Regions from separate parts of the Pseudomonas sp. Q12-87 genome, predicted to be linked through region 1. Evidence: riboswitches for the same ligand, from Rfam matches in the RefSeq annotation. Region 1 holds a riboswitch; the other holds the start of a gene.
What was found. A riboswitch is a leader RNA that binds a small molecule or an ion and turns the genes downstream of it on or off. The one in region 1 is predicted to bind cobalamin.
Positions count from the first base shown of each region.

Region 2: it holds a riboswitch for cobalamin, as region 1 does, so the genes downstream of both, AD663_RS16415 (CbtB-domain containing protein) here and cobO (cob(I)yrinic acid a,c-diamide adenosyltransferase) in region 1, are expected to answer to the same signal.

Region 1 is NZ_LHVI01000010.1:316,399-323,633, reverse strand. Features, by position in the region: gene cbiB (adenosylcobinamide-phosphate synthase CbiB) at 1-205, opposite strand, end outside; gene bluB (5,6-dimethylbenzimidazole synthase) at 202-852, opposite strand; gene AD663_RS06325 (cobyrinate a,c-diamide synthase) at 849-2,261, opposite strand; gene cobO (cob(I)yrinic acid a,c-diamide adenosyltransferase) at 2,258-2,869, opposite strand; cobalamin riboswitch at 2,950-3,159, opposite strand; gene AD663_RS06315 (hypothetical protein) at 3,319-3,903, shown strand; gene AD663_RS06310 (sorbosone dehydrogenase family protein) at 4,010-5,320, shown strand; gene AD663_RS06305 (C40 family peptidase) at 5,466-5,999, opposite strand; gene AD663_RS06300 (C40 family peptidase) at 6,165-6,791, opposite strand; gene hda (DnaA regulatory inactivator Hda) at 7,004-7,235, opposite strand, start outside.
Region 2 is NZ_LHVI01000022.1:223,050-230,284, forward strand. Features, by position in the region: gene cobN (cobaltochelatase subunit CobN) at 1-1,537, opposite strand, end outside; gene cobW (cobalamin biosynthesis protein CobW) at 1,541-2,611, opposite strand; cobalamin riboswitch at 2,709-2,923, opposite strand; cobalamin riboswitch at 3,295-3,518, shown strand; gene AD663_RS16415 (CbtB-domain containing protein) at 3,619-3,810, shown strand; gene AD663_RS16420 (CbtA family protein) at 3,822-4,517, shown strand; gene AD663_RS16425 (cobalamin biosynthesis protein) at 4,514-4,918, shown strand; gene cobM (precorrin-4 C(11)-methyltransferase) at 4,997-5,743, shown strand; gene nfuA (Fe-S biogenesis protein NfuA) at 5,911-6,495, opposite strand; gene AD663_RS16440 (fatty acid cis/trans isomerase) at 6,613-7,235, opposite strand, start outside.

The DNA of each region.
Region 1 (7,235 bases):
AGGCTGTGGCGAGCAAGGTCAGCGGCAGCACGGTGATGATCCATGCCGTCACGCCATGACTGCGCCAGCCACGTCCGCCGGCGTTGAAGCGTTGTTCGATGCGTTCGGCAAAACCGCCGAATGCTACCAATGGATGCCAACGCCGGGGCTCGCCCAGCAACGCATCCAGCGCCACCGCAGCGACACTGAGCAACGCGACGCTCATGGGCGCACTCCCCAATGGTTTTCATAGAGCAACTCATTCAGCGAACGCGGCTGCGCCCAGCCTTCCAACGCGAGCATTGGCGCCGGATAAAAACCTTCGACCGGGCCGAGGCACAATATCGCCAGCGGCTTGGCGCCGGCGGGCAGGCCCAGCAGGTCAGCCAGGGCCTGGGGTTCGAACAGAGACACCCAGCCCATTCCCAGCCCTTCAACGCGGGCGGCCAGCCATAGGTTCTGGATCGCACAGGACAGCGAGGCCAGGTCCATTTCCGGCAACGTCCGGCGACCGAAGATGTGCCGCTCGCGGTCATCCATCAACGCCGCCACCAGCACTTCGGCGCAGTCGTTGATGCCTTCGACCTTGAGCTTCATGAACTCATCGCTGCGCTCGCCCAAGGCCTCGGCGGTGCGGATGCGTTCTTCTTCCACCAACTGCTGGATGTTTGCGCGTAAAACCCGGTCGCTGATGCGGATAAACCGCCACGGTTGCATCAGCCCTACGCTGGGTGCCTGGTGCGCGGCCTCCAGCAATCGGCGCAGCAAGGCCGGTTCAACCGTGCCGCCGGTGAAGTGGCGCATGTCACGGCGTTCGGCGATGGCGCGGTAGACCGCGTCGCGTTCGGCCTGGGGGAAGGCGTTGTCGGTCATGGCCGCTTCGCGAGCAAGCTCGCTCCCACACTGGATTGCGTTGCACTTGAGATCACAGGGTCCCTTGTGGGAGCGAGCCTGCTCGCGAAGGCGGCCTCGAGGTCAGGCGCAAACAGCGCGGCAATCGCCCTGGGATTGGATGGAAAATAAAAATGCACATAAGAAGCCGTCATTCGCCCTTGCCGGAAAACCGCCTCTGCGCCACGCCCGCCATTAGGGCTATGGCCACGGGCAATCGGCTCAAGCTCGGTGCTGGTCAGCGAATGATGATAAGTGTGCCCACGCAAGGTGCCTTCCGGCAGATCCACTGCTTGCAGGGCCAGGGCCGCCAGACGCTTTTGCATCTGCGCATCGCCGGCGAGCAAGCCCAGCAGTTCGGCGCGGGTGCCCTCGACGTCGGTCAGGGAATCGAGCAGATACAACATGCCGCCACATTCGGCGAGCAAGGGTTTATCCGCTGCATGATGGGCACGGATCGCCGCCAGCATCGGTGCGTTACCGGCCAGCGCCACGTGGTGCAGTTCTGGGTAGCCGCCAGGCAGATACAGGCTATCGGCTTCGGGTAATGCGCTGTCATGGATCGGCGAGAAAAAGCTCAACTGCGCGCCCATCGCCCGCAGCAGATCCAGGCTCGCGCCATAGGTGAAGGCAAACGCTTCGTCCCGGGCCACGGCGATGCGCACACCGTCGAGCCATGGCTGCGCGGTGATCACTTCGGGGGCGGCGAATTCGACCGCGGGCGGCAGCGCCACTTCGCAACTGCCGGCCAACGCATCGGCTGCCGCGTCGAGGCGCAGGTCGAGGTCGTTCAACTCGCTGGCCTGCACCAACCCGAGATGACGGCTGGGCAATTCGATGCCGGTTTCCCGGGACAACGCGCCGTACCAGCGCAAGCCTTCGGTCAGGCTGCCTTCGAGCAACTGTGCATGGCGCAAGGTGCCGACCCGGTTGGCCAAGACCCCGGCGAATGGCAAGTCAGCTTGATAACGCGCCAGGCCCAAAGCCAGGGCGCCGAAGGTTTGGGCCATGGCCGTGCCATCGATCACCGCCAGCACCGGGACGCCAAAATGTCGCGCCAGATCAGCGCTGGACGGAGTGCCGTCGAACAGCCCCATCACCCCTTCGATCAGGATCAGGTCCGCTTCGCCGGCGGCTTCCCACAATAGTCGGCGACTTTCCTGCTCGCCAACCATCCACATGTCCAATTGATAGACCGGCGCGCCGCTGGCCCGCTCCAGAATCATCGGGTCGAGGAAATCCGGGCCGCACTTGAAGACACGCACCTTGCGTCCCTGTTTGCGGTGCAAGCGGGCCAGTGCGGCGGTGACGGTGGTCTTGCCTTGCCCCGAGGCAGGCGCCGCGATCAGCACCGCCGGGCATTGGCGGTTCGCCAGGGAAGCATCACTCACAATTCGACGCCTTTCTGCGCCTTGATTCCGGCCTGGAACGCATGCTTGATCATGCCCATTTCAGTCACCGTGTCGGCCAATTCGATCATTTCCACCTTGGCACCGCGCCCAGTCACCACCACGTGCTGCATCGGCGGACGGGCCTGCAAGTCGCTCAAGACCTGATCGAGGTCGAGGTAACCGTGCTTGAGGGCGATGTTGAGTTCGTCGAGCACCACCAGGCCGATGCTTGGGTCGCTCAGCAATTGCCGCGATACCGCCCAGGCCGCTTCGGCGGCGGCGATGTCACGCTGGCGGTCCTGGGTTTCCCAGGTGAAGCCTTCACCCATGACATGAAAATGCACCTGTTCCGGGAAGCGCCGGAAAAACAACTCCTCACCGGTGCTGTTGCGCCCCTTGATGAACTGCACCACGCCGCATTGCATGCCATGCCCCATGGACCGCGCCAGCATGCCGAACGCCGAGCTGCTCTTGCCCTTGCCGTTACCGGTCAGCACCAGCAACAGGCCGCATTCGTTCGGCGAATTGGCGATGCGCTCGTCGATCACGGCTTTTTTGCGCAGCATGCGCGCCAGGTGGCGTTCGTCGCGATCAGACGTATCGGTCATGGGGGAGCTCTCCGTTGGGATTGGATAACGGCGGGCGGGCACAAAAAAAGACGGCAGCAAGCCTGGCATCGCCCACCGTGATGCCGTTGGATGAGTCAGGCCGGTCTCCGGGCTCATGAGCGGCGGGATGCCGAGCTGCGCGCCTTCCCATGTCCGCGACACAGTGGCGTAGGCGCAGCGTTGACTCATTTACCGTTGCGGGGGCAGCGCCGGGTTCGTGTGCACTCACCGGCTTCCCTGTTTCACTCTGTCGACCGAGGCCACAGAGCACCTGAAACAAGCCGCGAAGGTTAGAGGGTTGGGGGTGGAGCGTCAATTAAAGCTGCCACAGGCCCAGCGCCGATTATTGGCCGGGATCAATGGAATGACGCCAATCTTGTGTCACGCTGGCGGAAGTGATATCAAAGAGACACTACGACCCGATATCACAAGAACAAGAGGGCAAGGTTATGCAAGGCATGATCATCAGCAACCCAAAACTGGAATTCCTGCGTCCAGTGCTGGAACGCTGGTTTGACTGTATCGACCGCTACAACGCCGTGCGCGGCGATAACGACACGCCCTACTGGTTCGATGAAAGGACCAACCTCGGCCTGTTGTCGGCCGCCGCCTGGATGGCCGAGATGGTCACGTTGCAAAGCGCCCCGACCCGCAAGCAGAACGAGGAAGGCGAACGCAACGTCAGCGCCGACCTGGTCATCGCCAGCACGGAGGAACGCGCCTTTATCCAGGCCACCCAGCGCTGGCCCAAGGTCAACCAACTGAACCTGACCCAGCCTTTGCTGGAAGTCACCAGCGATGCCAAGCGCATCAGCTATGCCAGCGACTTGAAACTGGGTTGCCTGTTCGTCGCGCCGCAAAAAGTCCAGCAGAGCGCCACGCCAGAGGAACTGCAGGACATGGTCGACGACCTGCAGAAGGAAACCACCTGTGCCGTGGCCTGGTACTTTCCCTATGCCTACCGGAAATTGCGCAACGAGGCCGGCCACTATCACCCAGGCGTCGCCGTGCTGTTCAAACAGGCCCACGGCTGACTCGCTCCCACAAGGTTTTGCCTGGCAAACTGGCCTACCCGCAGTTGAACCATCGCGCGTCTACGCTTCTCTATGAATAACCACATGCATTCATAGGGAAGCCAGCATGCTCAAGCCATCCCATCTCTTGATCGTCACCCTTGCCGCAGGACTTGTCGCTTGCGGCGAGTCTTCCCGCCTGAAAGTGTCCGATGGCACCGGCCCCTCGCCGAAACTGCCCGAACCGAACAAGACCCTGATCCCCACGGTGAATATTGCCGAAGCCGTCGGTTGGCCCCAAGGCGCCAAGCCAACCCCGGCCCAGGGCCTCCAAGTGGAGGCATTCGCCGAAGGGCTGGATCATCCACGCTGGCTCTACGTACTACCCAATGGCGATGTGCTGGTGGCCGAGACCAACGCCCCGCCCAAACCGGACGATTCCAAGGGCATTCGTGGCTGGGTCATGAAGAAAGTCATGGGCCGCGCCGGCGCCGGCGTGCCCAGCCCCAATCGCATCACGCTGTTGCGCGATGCCAATCACGACGGCATTGCCGAAACCCGCACCGTGTTCCTGGAAAACCTCAACTCACCGTTCGGCATGACCCTGGTGGGCAATGACCTGTACGTGGCCGACACCGATCGGCTGATCCGCTTTCCCTACAAAGACGGTGAAACGCAGATCAAGGCGCAACCGACCAAGGTCGTCGATTTGCCGGGCGGGACTATCAACCACCATTGGACCAAGAATGTCATCGCCAGCCGCGATGGCAGCAAGCTTTATGTCACCACCGGCTCGAACAGCAACGTCGCGGAAAACGGCATCGAGGCTGAAGAAGGTCGCGCGGCCATTTGGGAAGTGGACCGTGCCAGCGGCAGCCACCGCATCTTTGCCTCGGGCCTGCGCAACCCCAACGGCCTGGCCTGGGAACCCAGCAGCGGCGCGTTGTGGACGGCCGTGAACGAGCGGGATGAGATCGGCAGCGACCTGGTGCCGGACTACATCACCTCGGTCAAGGACGGGGCTTTCTATGGCTGGCCCTATAGCTATTATGGGCAAAACGTCGATGTCCGGGTCGAGCCGCAAAACCCGGCCCTGGTGGCCAAGGCCATCGCCCCGGATTACGCAGTTGGGCCCCACACGGCCTCACTGGGCCTGACCTTCGCCGAAGGCAGCCACTTGCCGGCACCGTTTACCGAAGGGGCTTTCATCGGCCAGCACGGCTCCTGGAACCGTAAGCCCCACAGTGGTTATAAGGTAATTTTCGTGCCCTTTAGCGGTGGCAAACCCGCAGGTGAACCGGTGGATGTGCTCACTGGATTTCTGAACGCCGACGAGAAAGCCCAGGGCCGGCCGGTGGGCGTGGTGATCGATAAACAGGGTGGGTTATTGGTGGCCGATGACGTGGGGAACAAGATTTGGCGGGTGTCGGGAAAATAACCCACCCTTGAAGACTCGAGGATGAGCCCGGTGGCGAGGGAGCTCGCTCCCGCTGGGCTGCGAAGCGGCCCCAAGCATCTGGCGATTGCTGCGCAACCGAGCGGGAGCAAGCTCCCTCGCCACTTCAGCCTCTGTAGCGGCTTTTTCAGGGATTGCGCGCCAGATGCTCCGGCTGCAACACCCGCTTGGCGCTCAGATAGGCTTTCTGCCAGTAAGCCTTGGACAAGCTGTCGAGCTTGACCGTGCCACCGGTGGCTGGCGCATGGACAAAACGGCCTTCACCGACATAGATCCCCGCGTGGCTGACCTGGGAACCGCCGTTGGTGGCAAAGAAGATCAGGTCCCCGGTCTGCAGCGCTTCCTTACCCACATCCGGGGCGCGCATGCCGATCATCTCGCGGGTGGACCTCGGCAAGGTAATACCTGCCGCATCACGGTAGACATAGCCGATCAGGCCACTGCAATCGAAACCCGAATCCGGCGTGTTACCGCCCCAGCGATACGGCGTCCCCACCAGGCCCAGCGCTCGGAAAAGCACATCTTCGGCAGCAGGAGAAAAAGGTTGCGAGGGGGCAAAGACCACCGGAGCCCGCACCGGCGCAGGCGGCGGGGTGCGGCTGGCACAGGCGCTGAGTAGCGCGGCGAGGAACACAAGAGCGAGGCGGGCCGACGTCGACATATGCAGAACAATCCTGATCTGGATGCGGCTTTTTTGCCGTGGAGATGGAAACAAATCCGCCCGCGTAATACGCAGGCGGATTGCCATCAATCAATGATCATGGATTCTAGCGGCTATGTCGCAAACTTCAAGTAAGACTTTAAGTTTGCCTTACAAACTGTGGGCTTACTTGCGAGCCGTCATCACAGTCGGTGCCATCGCGAGGGCGCGCTTGGCTTCGATGAAGGTCTTGTTCCAGTAGGTGTCGCCCAGGCTGTCGATTCGCACGCCACCGCTGCGGCGGCTGCTGGAATGGATGAACTGGTTGTCACCCAGGTAGATCCCGGCATGGCTGACGCGACCGCGACGACCATTGGTGCTGAAGAACAGCAGGTCACCGGGTTCCAGTTGGTTGCGCGCAACCAGCGGAGCGTTAACGTTGATCATTTCGCGAGTCGAGCGCGGCAGGTTCATGCCGGCCTCTTCGCGAAACAGATAACCGATGAAACCACTGCAATCGAAACCGGCTTCAGATGTACCGCCAAAACGATAACGGGTACCGATCAACGACATGCCCCGCTCCAGAATGCTGTCGGCCAGCACTGGAAGCTGATAAGGCTTGCTGCCGGCGAAGGCGGCCAGTTCTTTGTCGGAGGCCATTTCTTCCTGGAACGCAACGGAGGAAGACTGGGCGGTAACGGAGTTCTTGACCTGTGGTTGTTGCTCTTGCTGGGACACTGGGGAGTGGGCAGCGCAACCGAACAACAGGGTAACGAGTGCGAGAGGCACGAGGGGTGCGAAGCGATTTAGCATGGGCACGACCGTGGCTGAAGTAGTAAAGATGGCGAGACTATGCCTTCTATCAACCTCATTTGCAAATTCAATCGATGCAAATGTGACTTCTCGGTTTTACGTTGCCATCTAAGCGCTTAAACCCGTTTTGAAGATCACGCAGCCTGCAGCCCAGCAGGACCGCGGCTTTTGCCGTGTCCGGAGCAGGCTAAGAGCCACTATCTATTACTGTTCTACCAGCCCAGGGTTTCTTTCAAAAAAGGAATAGTCAGCTTGCGCTGGGCCTGAAGCGAGGCCTGATCGAGGCGTTCGAGCAACTCGAACAGAGCGCTCATGCTGCGGGTGCCACGGGTGAGGATGAAATGCCCGACTTCATCGGTCAGGTGCAGGCCACGTCGGGAAGCGCGCAACTGCAATGCGCGGAGTTTGTCTTCATCGGATAACGGGCGCATCTGGAATATCAGC
Region 2 (7,235 bases), on a different contig from region 1:
GATAACCCCGGGCCGGCTGGATCCCGACGAATGTCAGGCCCAGGCGCAGGCCGGCGACCATCAGGCGGCCGTCACGGAACATGGGATCTTTCTCGGCCCCCCCCCAGCGTTCGAGCACCGCTTGGCGGTTGCCCTCGGGCAGCGCGTCGAACATGGCCTGGTAGGCTTCCAGGGCCAGGCTCTGGTGACACGGCCGCAGGTCGAGGCTGTCCAGGTCGTTGCTGACCCCGCCGAGCAATTGCTGGATCAACGCGGTGCCGCTCCCAGGCAATTCAGCCGGCAGTAGATAGCCCTCGGTCTGCATGGCGCGCAGGATATTCAGCGCCGCCGCCGGGGTATCCAGGCCAACGCCGTTGCCGATGCGCCCGTCCCGGGTCGGGTAGTTGGCGAGGATCAGCGCCACACGCTTTTCGGCGTTGGGCAAACGCGCCAACGTGGTCCAGCGCCGCGCCAGTTCGGCGACAAAATCCATGCGTTCCGGCACGGCCCGGTAGCAGACCACATCGCTCTGGCTGCGCTCGCTGCGCCAGGCCAGGTCCTTGAAGCTGATGGGCCGACTGATGATCCGCCCGTCCAGCTCCGGCAAGGCAATGTGCATCGCCAGGTCCCGCGGTCCCAAGCCTTGTTCGCTGGCACGCCAGCCCGGTTCGTTGTCCTGGGCGCAGATCGCCTGGATCACCGGGATGTCGCGGCGAAACGGCCGCAGGTGCGGGGCTTCCGGGCTGGACTGGGCGAAGCCGGTGGTGTTGAGGATCACCCCGGCTGCGACTTCATCCAGCCAATCTTCGACCAAGGCTAGGCAACCGGGCTCCTTGAGGCTGGCCACGGCAATCGGCAGCGGATTGAGCCCCGCCGCTTGCAGCCGCTGGCAGAACACATCGACGAACGCGGTGTTCGCCGCTTGCAAGTGCGAGCGATAGAACAGCACCGCCGCCACCGGTTGTTCGGCCTGCCAGTCGGCTTGCCAATCGCCAAGGCTGGCGTTGGTTTTCCCCGGGTGGTAGATCGCTGTGCGCGGCAGCGTTTGCGGCTCGGCCCAGGCGTAATCGCGGCCAAACCATTGGCTGCCCACATTGTGAAACAGGTCCAGGGCATTGCCCAACCCACCCTGACGCAGAAACTGCCAGAGCCGGTCGCGGTCCTCGAAGGGCACGTTGCTCAGGTCGCTGAGTTCCGGGTCGGGACGATCGTCCCCCGGTATCAGGATCAGCTTCACGCCACGCCCGGCCAGTTCCATCAGGCGTTCAATGCCGTAGCGCCAATAACCGATGCCGCCATGCAGTGACAACAGAATGACCTTGGCATGACGCAGCACGTCGTCGAAGTACAGGTCCACCGAGGCGTGGTTTTGCACTTGCATCGGGTTGGCGAGGCGAAATTCCGGATAGTCACCAGGCAACTGCTTGGCCGCCTCGGCCAGCAGCGCCAGGCTGGAATCGCCGCTGCACAGGATCACCAGCTCGGCGGGGGTTTGCCCCAGGTCGGCTATGTTGTCATCCGACACGAAACCGCCGGGCTGGGTCCTGAGCAGGTGCATGGCTTAGGCGCTGAGGGCGGCGCGCAGTTGCGCTTCAAGCAACGCGGCGTCCAGCGCCTGGCCGATCAGCACCAGGCGGGTCACTCGTGCTTCCTCGGCGCCCCACTGACGGTCGAAATGCTTGTCAAAGCGCGTGCCGACACCCTGGATCAACAGGCGCATCGGCTTGTTCGGGATCGCCGCGAAACCCTTGACCCGCAACACGCCGTGCTGGACCACCAGTTGCGTCAGCGCGTCCAGTAACTGGCTTTCGTCGGCCTGGGGCAGTTCGATGGAAATCGAATCGAAAGCGTCATGGTCATGGTCATGGTCGTCATCGTCGCCGTCATGGTGATGATCGTGATGGCTGTGGCGACCGTCGATGTGTTCTTCGGAGCCGGCGCCCAGACCGATCAGCACGTCCAGCGGCAGGCGACCGCTGCTGGCTTCGATGACCTTGACCGCCGGTGGCAGCTCTTCGGCGACTTCCAGGCGTACTTTCGCCAGGTCTTCAGGGCTGATCAGGTCGGCTTTGTTGAGGATCACCAGGTCGGCGCTCGCCAGCTGATCGGCGAACAATTCATGCAGCGGTGATTCATGGTCCAGGTTCGGATCGAGTTTGCGCTGGGCATCGACCTGGTCGGGGAACGCAGCGAAGGTGCCGGCGGCCACGGCCGGACTGTCGACCACGGTGATCACCGCATCGACCGTGCAGGCGCTACGGATTTCCGGCCATTGGAAGGCCTGGACCAGCGGCTTGGGCAGGGCCAGGCCGGAGGTTTCGATCAGGATGTGGTCGAGGTCGCCGCGCCGCGCTACCAGCTCGCGCATCACCGGGAAGAACTCTTCCTGCACCGTGCAACACAGGCAACCGTTGGCCAGCTCGTAGACACGACCGTTGGCCTCTTCTTCGGTGCAACCGATGGAGCACTGCTTGAGGATCTCGCCGTCGATGCCCAGCTCGCCGAATTCGTTGACGATGACGGCGATACGCCGGCCCTGGGCATTGTCGAGCATGTGCCGCAGCAAGGTGGTTTTACCCGAGCCGAGGAAACCGGTAACGATGGTGACGGGGAGCTTGGCCAGTGTTTTCATCGGATGCCCTTTGGCAAGGTGGCGGGCAAACGGGACGACAACCGCTGGCACAGGCGTGCGCGGAAGATTTCGCCACCGGATCACCCCGCCCGGTTGTAGTGAGAATCTGTCTCGAGGCAGGTCTCCTGGCTGACGGTGGGCCAGTCGTTCGACTGGCAATCGCTGCGCCTTCCCGTGCGCCTTTTGAAAAGGACTAGCACAGTGGCCTTGCAGAAACCTCACCGTTCACAGTTGCGGGGGCAGCCGCGGCTTGGACCGCGTTCCCTTCTTAGCTTCGGCGCAGGCCGAAGAACCTCGAAGGCGCAAGGCTACGCAGGGTGTGGGTGCGGGTCAATCTCCAGAGGGTTCTTCGGTGCCAGTGCTGCCGCTTTCGCGAGCAAGCCCGCTCCCACATTGGATCTACGTTGGCCTCAAATTTTGGATTCGGCAACGATCCCATGTGGGAGCGGGCTTGCTCGCGAAGGGCACAACTCGGTTTGAGCCTGTGAACCCATGCCAATTGACGCCCCGCCCTCGCCCATGCTCTCCTGTGCATGGTTTGCGTAGCGGGTTCTGTTAGCTCAAATTCGGATGCCGGAAGTCCATAGCCAAGGCGCTGTGACGAGTCATAGCCCGCTATGGCGAGGAACAGCAACGCAGGATATGGATTTCTGGCGCCGAAGTTGGGCTAACAGAACCCGCTACACAAACCACTTGTTACGGGTGCCCTTCACAGGGTGAAACGGGAAACCGGTGAATCGTGTGCTTTACTCCAAGGCCACGTCAGTCCGGTGCTGCCCCCGCAACGGTAAGCGAGCGAAGCGTCTGAACCACTGTGTCCCAGGACATGGGAAGGAGACGCTTGCAGGCCAGGCGCAAGCCCCGCCCCTCGCGAGCCCGGAGACCGGCCCATGACTCATGCATCAACAAACCCGCGGTGGGCGGGCGCTGTTCGAACCCTGGGTGTTCATCGCCCGGGTTTTCATTGCGCTCCAATCACCCGCTGAACGAGAACAGAGGGAAGCGCCATGTCGACCATCATCAGCAGCACCGCCCGCTCCACCAGCAGCACCACTACCCTGAGCCAACGCCTGAGTGCGGCGATCCTTGCTTCGATCCTGGGCGCCGGGCTGGTCTATTTCGCTGGTTTCTCCCATATCGAAGCCGTGCACAACGCCGCCCACGACACCCGTCACAGCGCCGCCTTTCCGTGCCATTGAGGCCTGACGACATGATCAAGCGTATCGCCCGGACCGCAGGCTTCAGCGGATTGCTGGCCGCCCTGCTGCTGACCCTGCTGCAAAGTTTCTGGGTATCGCCGCTGATTCTCCAGGCCGAGACCTTTGAGAAGGCCCCGACGGCCGAAGTCCATGAACACGCCGACGGCGCTGCCCACACCCATGATGCCGAGGCCTGGGAGCCGCAGGACGGCTGGCAGCGCGTGCTGTCCACCACGGGCGGCAACCTGGTGGTCGCGGTGGGTTTCGCGCTGATGCTGGCGGGCCTGTACACCTTGCGTGCGCCGACTCGCACCTCCCAAGGCTTGCTCTGGGGACTGGCCGGTTATGCCACGTTCGTGCTGGCGCCAACCCTTGGTCTTCCACCGGAACTGCCCGGCACCGCCGCGGCGGACCTGGCCCAACGGCAAATGTGGTGGATCGGTACCGCGGCGTCTACGGCAGTGGGCATCGCCCTGATCGCCTTCGGCAGGCACTGGCTGCTCAAGCTGCTGGGCCTGGCGACATTGCTGGTGCCCCATGTCATCGGCGCACCACAGCCGGAAGTCCACTCGACGCTCGCCCCCGAAGCCCTTGAAAGTCAGTTCAAGATCGCCTCGCAAGTGACCAACGCCGCGTTCTGGCTGGCCTTGGGCGTTATCAGCGCCTGGCTGTTCCGCCGTCACGGCCAAACCCATCACGACGCATGAGCATCGGCCCAATGCTGGTGGCCGGCCTGGGCTGCCAGCGCGGCAGTCCGGTCAGTGCGCTGCGGGCATTGCTCGACCAAACGCTGCTGGCCCATGGCATTGCGCTGGCGCAGGTGCAGGCCCTGGCCAGTATCGACCTCAAGCGTGACGAACCGGCCCTGCTGGAATTGGCCAGCCAACTGGCACTGCCGCTGATTTGTTTCAGTGTCGAGCAGTTGAGTGCCTATCAAGAGCGCCTCAGTCACCGCTCCGAGATCGCCTTCCAGCGCACCGGCTGCCATGGCATCGCCGAAAGCGCCTCCCTGGCCCTGGCCGATCAGATGGGCGCGATGCCCGCAACGTTGCTGGTTACTCGACAGAAAGCCCTTAAGGTGACGCTGGCATTGGCGCAAGTCTGGTAATTCCCGATAATTCGTCCCTCAGGATCATGAGCGCTGTTCATTTGAACGATGCTCAATCACCCGCTACAGGAACCGGTCATGACCGTTTACTTCATCGGCGCCGGCCCCGGCGACCCGGAACTGATTACCGTCAAAGGCCAGCGGCTGATTCGCAGCTGCTCGGTGATTATCTACGCCGGCTCCCTGGTGCCGGCTGCCGTGCTTGAGGGCCATTGCGCTGAACAGGTGATCAACAGCGCCGAGCTGCACCTGGAACAAATTATCGAATTGATCAATAACGCGCATCGCAAAGGCCTGGACGTGGCCCGGGTGCATTCCGGCGACCCGAGCCTGTACGGCGCCATCGGCGAGCAGATTCGTTGCCTGCGGGAGCTGGATATCCCTTTCGAGATCATCCCGGGCGTGACCGCAACCTCAGCCTGCGCCGCCCTGCTCGGTGCGGAATTGACCCTGCCGGACATTTCCCAAAGCCTGATCCTCACCCGCTACGCCGACAAGACTGCGATGCCCGTCGGAGAAGAACTGAACAGTTTGGCGCAACATGGGGCGACCATGGCGATTCACCTGGGGGTCAATCATCTTGAAAAAATCGTCGATGAATTGCTGCCCCACTACGGCGTGGATTGTCCGATTGCAGTGATTCACCGGGCGACATGGCCCGATCAGGATTGGGTGATGGGAACGCTGGCTGATATTGCCGCGAAGGTACAGGTCAAGGGGTTTCGCCGAACGGCGTTGATCCTGGTGGGGCGTGTACTGGGTAATGATGTATTCAGCGAATCATCGCTGTACCGAGCCGGGCATGCGCATCTCTACAGACCCTGACTCGATCTGACGGATGCTCAAGTAATTGTGGCGAGGGAGCTTGCTCCCGCTGGTCCGCAAAGCGGACCCCCAGCAACCCACGCGCTCATCACGAAAAGCACATCGGTTGCCTTGCGATTGCTTCGCAATCGAGCGGGAGCAAGCTCCCTCGCCACAGCGAACACCTATCAGTAGTAGGCGTTTTCTTTCTGCGTATGGTCGGTCACGTCGCGCACGCCCTTGAGCTCCGGGATGCGTTCGAGCAAGGTGCGCTCGATGCCTTCCTTGAGAGTCACGTCGGCCTGGCCGCAGCCCTGGCAGCCGCCGCCGAACTGGAGCACGGCGATGCCGTCTTCCACCACGTCGATCAGCGAAACCTGGCCGCCGTGGCTGGCCAGCCCCGGGTTGATTTCGGTTTGCAGGTAATAATTGATGCGCTCGTTGACCGGGCTGTCGGCGTTGACCATCGGCACCTTGGCGTTCGGGGCCTTGATGGTCAGCTGGCCGCCCATGCGGTCGGTGGCGTAGTCGACGACGGCATCGTCCAGGAACGCTTCGCTGAACGAGTCGATATACGCGGTGAAGCTCTTGAGCCCCAGCGCGGTGTCTTCGGGTTTCTCTTCCCCCGGCTTGCAGTAGGCAATGCACGTCTCGGCGTATTGGGTGCCGGGCTGGGTGATGAAGATGCGGATCCCGATACCCGGGGTGTTCTGCTTGGACAGCAGGTCGGCCAGGTAATCGTGGGCGGCATCGGTAATCGTAATGGCGGTCATGGGAACTCCTCGCAGGCTTGCCGGCAGTTTACGCCAATCATCGCGCCGGACAAAGTCCTAGTATTTTTGTCGGGAAAGCAGCCGACGGCGGCGCAGGGTCGCCGCCGGACTTTCCGATCAGAGGTTCTGATAACGATTCATATCCAGCACACCGGCTTCCAGCGGCTCTGTCTCCCGGATGTACTGGCTCAGATCATGAAAGTACTGCCAGAACTGCGGATGGCTGCGACGAATCCCCCAACGCTCGACAATCCGCTCGAACGCCGGCGCATCCTGAGCGCTCTCCATGGCATCGACGAACGCCGGCACTTGCCCCGCCGCAATATTGAAAATGAAATTGGGGTAGCTGCTGAGCACGCCCGGGTAGACCGTCAGAGTGTCCAGCCCCGGCTGGTAGCGCATTTCCTCGCCCAGCAGGAACGCCACGTTGCTGTGGGCACGGTTGCGCAGCAGGCTATAGATTTCACGGTGGCCGCCGGCAGTCTCGACGCGCAGCAGGGTCGCTTCCGGCAGTTGGTCGATCACCTTGAGCCCCGCCGCCGGACGCGACACCAGGCGACTGAGGGCCTGCTCGGCGTTTTGCAGCATCGGATCGATGTTGGGCCGCGAACAATAAGCACCGTCGCAGCGGTTGATCGGATCCGGGCGCGCATTCAAGTCGCCATAACGGGCCAGCAATTGCTGGGCGAAATCACGCTTGGGGTCGTGTTCGTCAAGCTTGAGCGCGGTCGGCTTGTCAT